DNA from 3 places in the Bradyrhizobium sp. A11 genome. Region 1 is predicted to be linked to each of the others. Evidence: predicted binding sites of a transcription regulator. Region 1 holds the regulator's gene; each other region holds the start of a gene.

Region 1 (4,400 bases):
GTCGGCAGCTTCGTTCAGTTGAAAGCGCGGCTGATGCCGCCGCTCTCGCCGGTGCGCCCGGGTAGCTACGACTTCTCGCGGGATATGTTCTTTCAGGGCATCGGCGCCTCCGGCTTCGTGATGGGCGCGATCACGGCTTCGACCCCGCCGGACGCCGGCGGCCTGCGGCTGCGCTACGCCGCCTTCATGCAAGGCCTGCGCGATGCGATCGACGCGCGCATCCGCGCGACGCTCGAGGGCGACAACCGCGCGATCGCGACCGCGCTGCTCACCGGGCGGCGCGATGCGATCTCCGCGCCCGTCAACGACGCGATGTTCATCTCGGGGCTCGGGCACGTTCTCTCCATCTCCGGCTATCACATGGCGGTGGTCGCGGGCGTCGTTTTCTTCGCGGTGCGCGCGCTGCTGGCGTTGATCCCGGGCCTCACCGTCGGGTTCGCCATCAAGAAATGGTCGGCGGCCGCAGCTTTGGTGGCCGCCGCGTTCTATCTGCTGCTCTCGGGTGCCGAGGTCGCAACGCAGCGATCGTTCTTCATGACGGCGGTGGTGCTGATCGCGGTGATGGTCGACCGCCGCGCCATCACCTTCCGCACGCTGGCGGTGGCGGCGCTGATCGTGCTCGCGGTCGCGCCGGAGGCACTGGTGCATCCGAGCTTCCAGATGTCGTTTGCGGCAACGCTCGGTCTGGTGGCGCTGGTGCAGATCGGCATGCCGAACCTGCTGGCCGCGCCCGATCATTCGGCGACCGCACGCGTCGCGCTGTGGGGCGGCCGCGAGATCGCGATGTTGTTCCTGGCCTCGCTGATCGCGGGGCTTGCGACCACGCCCTATGCCGCCTTCCACTTCCATCGCGTCACGCCCTATGGCGTGCTCGCTAATCTCGGGGCGATGCCGGTGGTCTCAGTGCTGGTGATGCCAGCGGGGCTGTTGGGATTGCTCGCAGCGCCGTTCGGGCTCGATGGCGTGTTCTGGTGGCTGATGGGCCTGGGCATCGACTGGATGGTCGCGGTCTCGCGCTGGGTCGCGGCATTGCCGGGCGCGGTCGGCCGCATCCCGGCGTTCGGCATCGCGCCGCTGATCGCCGCGAGCCTCGGCATCATCCTGATGGGTCTGTTGCGCACGCCCTTGCGCTGGTGCGGTGCCGTGGTGCTGCTGGCGTCCATCGCCTGGGGCCTATCGGCACGGCAGCCTGATGTCCTGATTGCCGGGGACGGCGCCAGCGTCGCGGTGCGGGGCGGGGACGGGCGTCTGCACCTGATCAGGGCGGGCAAGGACAGTTTCCTGCTGAAGGAATGGCTGGCGGCCGACGCCGATCCGCGCGATGCCGCCAGCAGCACGTTGGCCGAGGGAGTGTCGTGCGACGAGGCCGGCTGCGTGACGCCGCTCGCCGATGGACGCCTGGTCGCGCTGGCCTCGCGCATCGAAGCGCTGGCGGACGATTGCAGCCGCGCCGCGCTGGTGGTGACGTCGCGGCCCGCGCCGCCCGATTGCGCGGCGATGGTGGTGGATCGGCAGCGGCTCGCTCGCCAGGGCGCGCTGGCGTTGACACGGCATGGCGACGGATTTGCGGTTGAGGCGGTCAAGGCGAGAGGTGCAAACCGCCCCTGGTCGCCGGCAGTCGCCGGCGAGGGCGATTTCGAAGGAGCCCTCATGCCGAAGGCGGCTCCGCGCGTCCGCGACGCAACGCCGTCGGAGGCCGATCTTCAGGCCGAGGACTGAGCTTTGATCAGCCGATCGGCAGGCGCGTGACCGGCGGCCGACTGTCGGCGATGATCTCAGGCTTGTGCTCGCGCTCGCCGACCGGCTGCGTCACCGGCAGCTGCAGCACGGTTGCGCGCTGGCCTTCGACCAGCTGAGTCACCAGCACGTATTTGCCGTCAGGAAATTCGATCGCGTCGTGATGGCGATCGGGAATGTGCGGATCGATCTTGCCGAACTTGCCGACGCGGGAGTTGACGGTGCGCGTCCAGATCCAGCGGTTGTCGTAACGGACGTTGTCGGCGAAGGCGAGCTCCGTCCCCGGCAGCAGGCAGACCGCAACGGAGAGATCGGCTTCGGAGGCGAAGCCGCGCGTCGAGGTGCCGCGGAAGGTTGTCGTGACGATCGTCTCGCCGACTTCGGCGGGACGCGTTGCGACGGCATGCAGGCTGTAGTCACACATCGGGTGCTCCTCATGCGAAGATAGCGACCCGCGTCTCGTCGAGGCGCAGGCCTCAATCAGAGTGGAAGCCTGCAACGCTCTGCTTGGTTATGGGCAAATCTGCGGCTCGCGTCCGCAGCGCGCGATCACATTATCTTTCCCGGATTCGATAGGAACAAACATCGCATCCTTGCATTTGGCCGGCGTATCGGCGCTGCCGGCACGCGCAGGGCTATCGCGTGTGGCGATGGTCACCAGCCGCCTCCACAGCGTCATGGCCGGGCTTGTCCCGGCCATCCACGCCTTCCACGCAGCACAATGAACGTGGATGCCCGGGACAAGCCCGGGCATGACGACCTCTGCAAAATTCAAATGCGATTGCCGAAGCGCGCCCGGCGCTTGATGCTCGGTATCAGTACTTCCGGTAAAGCCCGATCAGCTTGCCCTGAATCTTCACGCGGTTCGGCGGCAGGATGCGCACCTCATAAGCGGCATTGGCCGGCTCGAGTGCGATCGAGGCGCCGCGGCGGCGGAAGCGCTTGAGCGTGGCCTCCTCGTCGTCGATCAGCGCCACCACGATGTCGCCGGTATCGGCGCTCTCGTTGCGCTGGATCAGCGCCATGTCGCCGTCGAGGATGCCGGCTTCCACCATGGAATCGCCGCGCACTTCGAGCGCGTAGTGCTCGCCCGAGCCGAGCATGTCGGGCGGCACGCTGATGGTGTGGCTGCGGGTCTGCAACGCCTCGATCGGCGTGCCGGCCGCGATACGGCCCATCACGGGCACCGCCACCGGCCGCTCACCCTCGTCCATGGAGGGGCTGGAGCTCGTGCGAACCTTGCCGAGATTGCCCTCGATGACGCTCGGCGTGAAGCCGCGCCGGGCGCCGGCGGCAGCCTGGAGCTCGGGCAGCTTGATCACTTCGATGGCGCGTGCGCGGTTGGGCAGGCGGCGGATGAAGCCACGCTCCTCGAGCGCGGTGATCAGGCGGTGGATGCCCGACTTCGAGCGCAGGTCGAGCGCATCCTTCATCTCGTCGAAGGAGGGCGGCACACCGCTTTCCTTCAAACGTTCGCTGATGAACCTCAGAAGCTCGTATTGTTTGCGAGTTAACATCTCGACCAAAGTCCCCCGGTTGATGTCGTTCGATTCCGAGACGATGAGTTCAGCGATAAGTCGCTACATGCTCGAAACAAATCATGAACGGACACTATATGTTCGATACATGTTCCGCAACTGCTTAATTTACCGTGAACGGCGGCGATCTCGCGGAATGCGTGTGGCCGTGCACTCAGACGGGGAGACGCAGCACCTCGCAAGGGCTGCCCGCCTCGGCCTTCGGCGCGAACGGTGCGCGCACGAGAAGTACCTGTGCCGCAGCAAGATTCGCAAGCAGAGAGGAATCCTGATGGCTGACGGGAACGGCGACTTGCGCACCATCGTCGCGCAGTTCCAGGCGCGCGCGCAGATAATCCTCGCGCTGGTCGTTGGCGCCGAGATCCTTGCCCAGCACGGCGCGCTCGCGGCGATGATGAATCACTGAACGGCCCGACAAGGCGCGAATCAACGGCACCATGAACAGGAATGCGCACACGTAGGACGACACGGGATTGCCGGGCAGGCCGATCACGCGCATCGCTCCGAGCCGTCCGTGCATCATCGGCTTGCCGGGCCGGATCGCGATCTTCCAGAACGCCATCGAGATGCCTTCGCCCCGCAGCGCCTGCTGGACCAGATCATGGTCGCCGACCGATGCGCCGCCGGTCGTGATCAGGATGTCAGCACCGCACTCGCGGGCGCGGCGGATACCGGCGGAGGTGGCCTGCAGCGTGTCGGCGGCGACACCGAGGTCGATGGTCTCGGCGCCCTCGCTGCGGGCGAGCGCGTGCAGGGCGTAGCCGTTGGAATAGACGATCTGGCCGTGCCCGGGCGTGGTGCCCGGCCTCACCAGCTCGTCGCCGGTGGCGAGGATCGCAACCTTGGGACGGCTGCATACCGCGAGGTCGGGATGATTCATCGCCGCTGCAAGCGCGAGATCGCGCTCCGTCAGGCGGGTTCCCTTGCGCAGGAGCACGTCACCCTCGCGGAAATCGACGCCGGCCGGGCGGACGTGCCGTCCGGCGATCGCGGCTTCCTTGATGGTGACGCTGTTGCCGTCCGCGACAGTGTCCTCCTGGATCACGACCGCGTCCGCTCCGTCCGGGATGACGCCGCCGGTGAAGATCCGCACGGCTTCGCCGGCGCCAACCGCTCTCGTGAAAG
Region 2 (4,400 bases), 2.6 Mb from region 1:
ATCACGAACGGCACGGTCATGTTGCCGGAAAACGCGTCGGTGAACTTGAACAGCACGACGAAGGCGAGCACGACCCATGCTTCCTTGCGTCGCAGGAATTCCGAGAACGCGCCCAGCGCCGCATGGAACACCCGCGTGAGCGCGTCCTCGTCCCGCGTGGCGGCTTCGGCGCGTCCGGATTGTGCGGGCTCGGTGGCGGCCAGGGCCGTCGCCGTGCCGATCAGCACCAGCGCCGCCATCACCACATAGCCCCACATCCAGGCGGCGCCACGGGGGACGATCGCTTCGAAGCCGGTGACGATGAACAAGGCGCCCGCGGTCGATATCAGCATGCCGATGCGATAGGCGGCGACATAGGCCGCCATGCCGGCGGCCTGCTCGCTTTCGGGCAGGCTCTCGACGCGGAAGGCGTCGACCACGATGTCCTGCGTCGCGGACATCGTCGCAACCAAGAGCGCACCAAGCGCGACGAACAGCGGCGAGCGCGCCGGATCGGTCAGTGCCAGCAGCAGGATCGCGCCGATCAGCAGCAATTGCGAGAACACCAGCCATCCACGCCGGCGGCCGAAGCTGCGCGTGAAGAACGGGACATGCAGGGCATCGACCAGAGGCGCCCAGAGGAACTTGAGCGTGTACGGCGTTCCAACCAGTGCAAACAGCCCGATCGTTCCGAGATCGACCCCCGCCTCGGCCATCCACACCAGCAGCGTCGAGCCCGACAGCGCCAGCGGCAGCCCTGAGGAGAAGCCGAGAAACAGCACGATCAGCACCCGCGGCTGCAGGTAAACGGCAAGGCTGTCGCGCCAGGAGGTTGCAGGAGCGGCAGCGGGCGAAGTCGCGTCGGGTGCAGTCATGGGGTGGTGTTAGCAGATTCTGGGGGCGCTGCCTCTGCCACAAAGCTCGTCATGCCCGGGCTTGTCCCGGGCATCCACGTTCTAGTGTCGCCGGAAAGCCGTGGATGGCCGGGACAAACCCGGCCATGACGACATAATCTCACTCCCCCGCCTGGAGCTTGCGCGGAAACAGCTCGCCTGCGGCCGTCGCCACCAGCCGCGGTCCCTCCGGGGCGTCGCTCTTGCTGAAATCGAGCTCCTCGATGCGTCCCGCGCGCTTCTCGATCTTGTCGGCGGAGATCAGCACCTGGCGGACGTCCTCGTTCACGTCGGCGAAATGCTTCTGCAGCTTCAGCACGCGGTCGCGCAGCCGGCCGAGATCGTCGCCGAGCTTGATCACCTCGGTGCGGATCTGGTCGGCGGCATCGCGCATGCGCGCATCCTTCATGATCTGCTGCATCACCTGGATCGCAAGCATCAGAAGCGAGGGCGAGACCAGCACGACGCGGGCGCGATAGGCCTTCTGAATCACGTCGTCGAAACCGTCATGGATTTCGGCGTAGACCGATTCCGACGGCACGAACATCAGCGCCATCTCCTGGGTCTCGCCGGCGACGAGATATTTTTCGGCGATGTCGCTGACATGCTTCATCACGTCGCCGCGCAGCCGCTGCGTGGCGAGGCGCTTCTCCTCGTCGGTGCGGGCATCGTGCAGTGCCGTCATCGCCTCCAGCGGAAATTTGGCGTCGATGCAGAGCGGGCGCTGGTCGGGCAGGAACACGACGCAGTCCGGCCTCTTGCCGGTCGAGAGCGTGAACTGGAACTCGTAGGAGCCTTTGGGGAGACCGTCCTGGACGATCGCCTCCATCCGCGCCTGACCGAAGGCGCCGCGCGACTGCTTGTTGGAGAGCACGTCGCGCAAGGTGGTCACTTGGGTGGTGAGGTCGGTGAGATTCTTGTGCGCGCTGTCGATGATGCCGAGCCGCTCGTGCAGCGCGCGCAGGCTCTCCATGGTGTTGCGGGTCGAATGTTCCATGGACTGGCCGACACGATGCGTCACCGAATCCAGCCGCTCGTTGACCGCGCGTGCCATCTCGGCCTGGCGGCCGGCCAGCGCCTGGGTCATGGCGTCGACCCGGCCGGAGGATTCGCTCTGGGCCCGCAGCACCTCGCTCAGACGCTCCTCGAGCTCGTCGGCCCGGATCGCGTGCGCCATGGCGAGTTCCGCGCCGCGCCGCCCGGACCGCGCGATCACGACCGCAATCACCACCAGCAGGATGAGAACCAGGGCGCCGAAGCCGATCAGCGCGTCCACGACGCGCACCGGCCAGTCGCCGAGCATGAAAATGATGTCGTTCATGCCGACCCTTCTAGCCGATTCGCCCGGGCATACGAACGAATAGCGAACATCTATGGTGAATGCTCCGTTAATTTTTATGGTTAACGAAACCTGAAGTTTTATGGTTAGCGAGGGGTTAACACGGTTCCTGGCTGCATTGACCGCATCGGGCATGGGGCTTAAATCGCGGCCATGGCCCTCAGAGAAATCATCATCCTGCCCGACAAGCAGCTGCGCCTGGTCTCCAAGCCGATCGAAAAGGTCACGGCCGAGATCCGCAAGCTTGCCGACGACATGTTCGAGACCATGTACGACGCGCCCGGCATCGGCCTCGCCGCGATCCAGGTCGCGCAGCCGCTCCGGCTGATCACCATGGACCTCGCCAAGCGCGACGAGAACGGCGAGACCAAGCCGCTGCCCCGCGTCTTCATCAACCCCGAGATCATCGCCGCCTCCGAGGAGCTGTCGACTTACGAGGAAGGCTGCCTCTCGATCCCCGAATATTACGAGGAGGTCGAGCGCCCGGCGAAGGTGCGCGTGCGCTTCACCGATCTCGACGGCAAGGTGCACGAGGAGGACGCCGAGGGCCTCTACGCCACCTGCATCCAGCACGAGATCGACCATCTCAACGGCGTGCTGTTCGTCGATTATCTCTCCAAGCTCAAGCGCGACCGCGTCATGAAGAAGTTCGAGAAGGCCGCCAAGCGGGCCGGCGAGTAGGCCACGTCCTCCGCCGTCATGCCCGGCTTTGTGCCGGGCATCCACGTTCTTTGCCGCTCCGAGCAGGAAGAACGTGGATGGCCGGGACAAGCCCGGCCATGACGAGTACCTTGCTCGTTGTTCGAGGATTGTCTCGTCACATGCCCCTCCGCCTGATCTTCATGGGCACGCCCGATTTCTCCGTGCCGACGCTGCTCGAGCTGGTCGCGCATGGCCACGAGATCGTGGCGGTCTACACCCGTGCGCCGAAGCCGGGCGGGCGGCGCGGGCTGCAATTGCAGCCGACCCCGGTCGAGGAGGCCGCGCGAAAGCTCGGCGTGCCCGTGCTGACGCCGAAGACGCTGAAGACCCAGGAGGCGCTCGATGAGTTCAGTGCGTTCGAGGCGGATGCCGCCGTCGTTGTCGCCTACGGCATGATCCTGCCGCAGGCGATCCTCGATGCGCCGAAGCTCGGCTGCTACAATCTGCATGCCTCGCTGCTGCCGCGCTGGCGCGGCGCGGCGCCGATCAACCGCGCGATCATGGCCGGCGATGCCGAGAGCGGCGTGATGGTGATGAAGATGGATGTCGGTCTCGATACCGGCGACGTCGCCATGGCCGAGCGGCTCGCGATCACGGACAACATGACGGCGGCGGAGCTGCACGATCGGCTCTCGCGTCTCGGTGCCGATCTGATGGTGCGGGCGATGGCCGCGCTCGATCGCGGCGGGCTCCAGCTCAGGAAGCAGAGCGAGGACGGCGTCACCTATGCCGCCAAGATCGACAAGGCCGAGGCGCGGATCGACTGGCGCAAGCCGGCGCGCGAGGTGCTGCGCCACATTCACGGCCTGTCGCCGTTTCCCGGCGCCTGGGCCGAGCTGGAGAACGCACGGATCAAGATCCTGCGCTGTCAGCTGGCGCAAGGCGCGGGCGAGCCGGGCGCGGTGCTCGACGATCAACTCACCATCGCCTGCGGCGAGGGCGCGATCCGCATCGTCGAGCTCCAGCGCGAGGGCAAGGGCCGGATGCAGGCCGCGGACTTCCTGCGCGGCGCGCCGTTGAAGGCGGGAGCCAAATTCACCTGACACTGTCATACCCCGCTAAGGCGGGGTATCCAGTACGCCGAGGCTTCTCGGCTGAACGGATAGGCTGCGGAGTACTGGATTGCCTGCCTTCGCGGGCAATGACAGTGAAACTGGATAAGATGCCCCGCTACAAGCTCACCATCGAATATGACGGCGCGCCGTTCTTCGGCTGGCAGGTGCAGGACACGCTGCCCTCGGTGCAGGGTGCGCTGGAAGCGGCCGTGAAGGCGATGACGGGGTCGGATCTGCGGGTGCATGGCGCCGGCCGCACCGATGCCGGCGTGCACGCGCGCGGCCAGGTCGCGCATGTCGACGTCGACAAGCAGTTTCCGCCGGGCCGTTTTCGCGACGGGCTCAACGCGCATCTGCGCCCGCATCCGATTGCGGTGTTGGAGGCCGAGATCGTGCCCGACAGCTTCGAGGCGCGCTTCTCGGCGGTGAAGC
Region 3 (4,400 bases), 1.0 Mb from region 1:
CCTTCACCTTGAGCCGCGCCGGATTGAAGATGCTGGCGTAGTAGCGCCGCCAGGTTTCCTCGAGCCGGTCTTCGCTTGGCGCCTCGCTCTTGCTGACGCCCGGCGTGAACGAAAGCGAATGGCCATTCCAATGCGCGCAGAGGTCGGGAGTCAGGATCGACCAGGGCATGTCGGCAAAGCGTTTTGCGAAGAACGGCGCGGCGAGCTCGACGATGTGATGCTCCGGCTCGAACCAGGCGACGTAATGCGCCTCGCGTTCCCTGCCGATCTCGCGGAAGCGCACGAAGGCATGCATCTTGTGCTCGTCGCGATGGACCGCTCTCGCCATGGCGGTGACTTGCGCAACGTCAGGGTCGGTCGCAACCTCGACGAGATCGTGATTGTCCTTCAGCCGAAACAGCAGCCGATAGAGGATGGCGAAGCGCTCGGGATCGCGGTGCAGGATCGCTGCTTTCGCAAGCTCGATGAATTTGCCTGACACGGTGAAGGTGCTGTCGTTCACCTCGAGGATCGGTGATGGCGCGGGCGGGGCGAACAAGTCTGCTTCACCGCCTTGCACGGTCCAGGTGACATCGCTGGGCGGCACGTGGTGAAGCACGAGGCTGCGCGCGGCTTTGCGCCAGCCGTCGAAATCGGTTTCGGTATCGAGGATGATGTACTGCATCAGAAGCCAAACCCCAGTTGCGTTGCCTTCGGTTTGAACCGTTCGATCAGCCGCGCGTCGTCAAGATGGTGTGGCGACGGCCGGTGATCGCTGAGGACGATGAACGGCATCGCCTTGTTGCGGGGCACATGCAGCCGCGCGAGATCGGCGAGGCGGATGGTGGTGGTGCGCCGCGCCGCGATGATGCGTTCGACCGCCTTGGTGCCGAAGCCCGGCACGCGCAGCAGCTCCTCACGGCTGGCGCGGTTGACGTCGAGCGGAAAGCGGTCGCGGTGACGCAGCGCCCAGGCGAGCTTTGGATCAATCTCGAGCGGCAGCATCGCGCTGTCGTCGACGATCTCCGCGACATCGAAGCCGTAGAACCGCATCAGCCAGTCGGCCTGGTAGAGCCGGTGCTCGCGCAGCAAGGGCGGCTGCACCAGCGGCAAGGCGCGGCTGGCGTCCGGGATCGGGCTGAAGGCGGAATAGTAGACCCGCCTCAACTTGTATGAGCCGTAGAGATTTGAACTGGTGTGGAGAATGGTGTGGTCGGAGGCGCTGTCGGCGCCGACGATCATCTGCGTGCTCTGGCCGGCCGGCGCGAAGCGCTGCGGCTTGGCCTTCGTTCTCGTTGCGCGGTTCTCCTCGGCCTCGTCAAGCTTCAGCCGCAGCCGGCCCATGGTGCGGCGGATCGCGCGCACGTCCTTCTCGGGCGCGAATTGCTGCAGGCTGGTTTCCTGCGGCATCTCGATGTTGATGGAGAGGCGGTCGGCATATTTGCCGGCTTCCGCGATCAGCGTATCGTCGGCCTCGGGAATGGTCTTCAGGTGGATGTAGCCGCGGAAGTGATGCTCCTCGCGCAGCTTTCGCGCGACGCTCACCACCTGCTCCATGGTGTAGTCGGGGCTGCGGATGATGCCGGAGGAGAGGAACAGGCCCTCGATGTAATTGCGCCGGTAGAAGTCGAGCGTCAGCTTGACCACCTCCTCGATGGTGAAGCGGGCGCGCGGCACGTTCGAGGAGGCGCGGTTGATGCAATAGAGACAGTCGTAATTGCAGGCGTTGGTCAGCAGCACCTTGAGCAGGGAGATGCAGCGTCCGTCCGGCGCATAGGAATGGCAGATGCCCATGCCGGGCGCGGTCGAGCCCATGCCCTTGCCGTCGCTTGAATCCCGCTTCTCGGTGCCGCTGGAGGCGCAGGACGCGTCATACTTGGCGGCATCGGCCAGGATCTCCAGCTTACGTTGCACGTCCATGTCTAAATCCCATTGATTCCGCTGATGAATCCGAAAGCGCGCCAATTCGATTGACTCTCCGCGCGCCGTTAGCTTTATATTAGAACATATCATGAACAAATGAGCCAGCCGCTGGTTCTTCTTTTGAAGGCCACGGCACCAATTCCTGAAGGAGCGGCGAGCATGAGCGGCGCACGTATGAGCGCGCTTGCGATCTTGCGCGGCCAGATCGAGCGCATCGAGACGGCGGAGATCGTGCATCAGCACGATCGGGTGGCGCTCGGCCACAGCGGGATCGACGACGCGCTGAAGGGCGGGCTCGCGCGTGCGGCGATCCACGAGGTGTTTTGCGAGGGGCGCCAGGGCGTGGCCGCAACGGGTTTTGTGATGGGGCTTGCGGGGCGCGTGACGGCACGCAAGCCGCTGCTGTGGGTGCGGCAGGATTTTTCGGAAATAGAAACCGGCGCGCTATCGATGAGCGGGCTCAAAGAGCTCGGCCTCGATCCGCGCCGCGTGGTGATGGTCCGCGCCGCCGATGTCGAGAGCGCGCTGCGAACCTCGGCCGATGCGCTTGCCTGCGACGCGCTGGGCGCCGTCGTGCTCGAGCTCTGGGGCGAGACCAGGCAGTTCGATCTGGTGGCGAGCCGCAAGCTGACGCTGGCCGCGCAAGGCTCCGGCGTCACCGGCCTGATGCTGCGCATGGCCGCGCAACCGCTACCCTCCACCGCGGAGACGCGATGGATGCTGCGCGCGGCGCATTCGCCGCCGGGACCTGTGTGGAGCGTTTGGGGCGCGCCGCGCTTCGATGCTGAGCTCTTGCGCAATCGTCATGGCCCCTGCGGCCGGTGGATCATGGAATGGAATTGTGATGAGTGCCAGTTCAGTGAGCCGTCGACGTATTCTCAGCCTGTGGCTGCCGCGTCTGCCCATCGACCGGATTCAGCGGTTCCTTGGCAGCGCCGGACTGGGTGAATCCACGCATCCGAGCATCGTCGTCATCAAGGACAACAATGCGCTGGTGATCCATGCGCTGGACGAGACCGCCGAGCGCCTCGGCCTGTACATCGGCCAACCCTTGGCCAATGCACGGGCGATGTGTCCGGACTTGAAAGTGTTCGACGCCGATGTCGCGGCCGATGCCAAGACGCTCAGCGATATCGCCGATTGGTGCGACCGCTTCACGCCGCTGGTGGCGCTCGATCCGCCGCACGGGCTGTTCCTCGACATCACCGGCTGCGCGCATCTGTTCGGCGGCGAGGTTGCGCTGCTCACGACGCTGGTTCGTGCGCTCGGCCGGCAGGGCTTTGCCGTCGGTGCGGCGATCGCCGGCACGTCGGTCTGCGCGCGTACGCTGACGCGGCAGGCTTCCGGCAGCATCGTCGCCGATGGCGGCGAGGCGGCGGCGATCGAGCGGTTTCCGGTGTCCGCGCTCGGTGCGGGCGAAGCCATCACCACTGGCTTGCGCCGCGCCGGCCTGAAGACCATCGGCGACGTCGCCTCGCGCACACGAAGCGAGATCACGGCGCGGTTCGGCGCCCGGTTCTCCACGCTGCTCGCGCATGCGCTGGGGCAGGGCGATGCGCCGATCAGCCCGCGCAAGCCGCTGCCCGACTACATCGTCGAGAAGCGCTTCGCCGAGCCGATCGCAACCGACACCATGATCGCGATGACACTGTCGCGCCTGGCCGACACGTTGATCGCGTCCATGGAGAAGCAGGGCAAAGGCGCGCGCCGGCTGGAGGCCGCCTTCTTCCGCACCGACGGCGTGGTGCGCGCGATCATGGTCGAGACCGGACGTCCCGTGACGAAAAGCGCGGTAATCGACCGCCTGTTCCGCGAGCGTCTCGATGCGCTCGCCGATCCGCTCGATCCCGGCTTCGGCTTCGACATGGTGCGCCTGTCGGCGAGCCGCACCGAGATCGTGGTGCAGGAGCAGCGCGATCTCGACGCCCATGTCCACGACAATGACGAGCTCGCCGCGCTGATCGACCGCATCGCCGCGCGCATCGGGGGAAAACGCGTCGTCGTGCACCTGCCTGAGGATACCCATATTCCCGAATGTGCAGTGATGGCCGCCCCGGCGCAGCATCATCTTGCTGCCGCCATGCAGGCCGAATGGCCCGCGCGGATCGAGAGCGAGCCGCCGCTGCGTCCCTTAAGGCTGTTCGACAAGCCGGAGCCGATCAAGGTGCCGTTCGCAGCCGTGCCGGATGGTCCGCCGCATCAATTCACCTGGCGCCGCGCGCTGCATGCCGTGGTGCGGGTGGAGGGGCCCGAGCGCATCGCGATGGAATGGTGGCGGCAGGACGGCAAGCAGCTGACCCGAGATTATTTCCGCATCGAGGATGCCGAGGGCCGGCGCTTCTGGATCTTTCGCGACGGACTTTACGAGGGGGAGGTGTTCGATGGCGACGGCAAGCCCGCCTCGCCCGGCTGGTATGTGCACGGTCTCTTCGCATGAATATGCCCGCTTATGCCGAGATCGGCATCACCACCAACTTCTCCTTCCTGCGCGGCGGCTC

Evidence for each region. Region 1 encodes LexA, which represses DNA repair genes until DNA is damaged. Its sites were predicted from a motif close to TGTTCNNNNTGTGTTCNG; they were not measured.
Region 2: a site for LexA is predicted at 2,225-2,242, ahead of WI560_RS02495 (DNA recombination protein RmuC). Genes of this name have one in related genera too.
Region 3: a site for LexA is predicted at 1,980-1,997, ahead of WI560_RS09670 (putative DNA modification/repair radical SAM protein). Genes of this name have one in related genera too.

The regions. Positions count from the first base shown of each region.
Region 1 is NZ_CP149509.1:3,116,788-3,121,187, forward strand. It holds gene WI560_RS14355 (ComEC/Rec2 family competence protein) at 1-1,719, shown strand, start outside; gene WI560_RS14360 (hypothetical protein) at 1,727-2,161, opposite strand; gene WI560_RS14365 (hypothetical protein) at 2,249-2,395, opposite strand; gene lexA (transcriptional repressor LexA) at 2,553-3,254, opposite strand; gene glp (gephyrin-like molybdotransferase Glp) at 3,430-4,400, opposite strand, start outside.
Region 2 is NZ_CP149509.1:548,948-553,347, forward strand. It holds gene WI560_RS02490 (MFS transporter) at 1-854, opposite strand, end outside; gene WI560_RS02495 (DNA recombination protein RmuC) at 994-2,193, opposite strand; gene def (peptide deformylase) at 2,365-2,892, shown strand; gene fmt (methionyl-tRNA formyltransferase) at 3,033-3,956, shown strand; gene truA (tRNA pseudouridine(38-40) synthase TruA) at 4,076-4,400, shown strand, end outside.
Region 3 is NZ_CP149509.1:2,093,719-2,098,118, forward strand. It holds gene WI560_RS09665 (UdgX family uracil-DNA binding protein) at 1-664, opposite strand, end outside; gene WI560_RS09670 (putative DNA modification/repair radical SAM protein) at 664-1,899, opposite strand; gene WI560_RS09675 (ImuA family protein) at 2,062-2,850, shown strand; gene WI560_RS09680 (DNA polymerase Y family protein) at 2,747-4,339, shown strand; gene WI560_RS09685 (error-prone DNA polymerase) at 4,336-4,400, shown strand, end outside.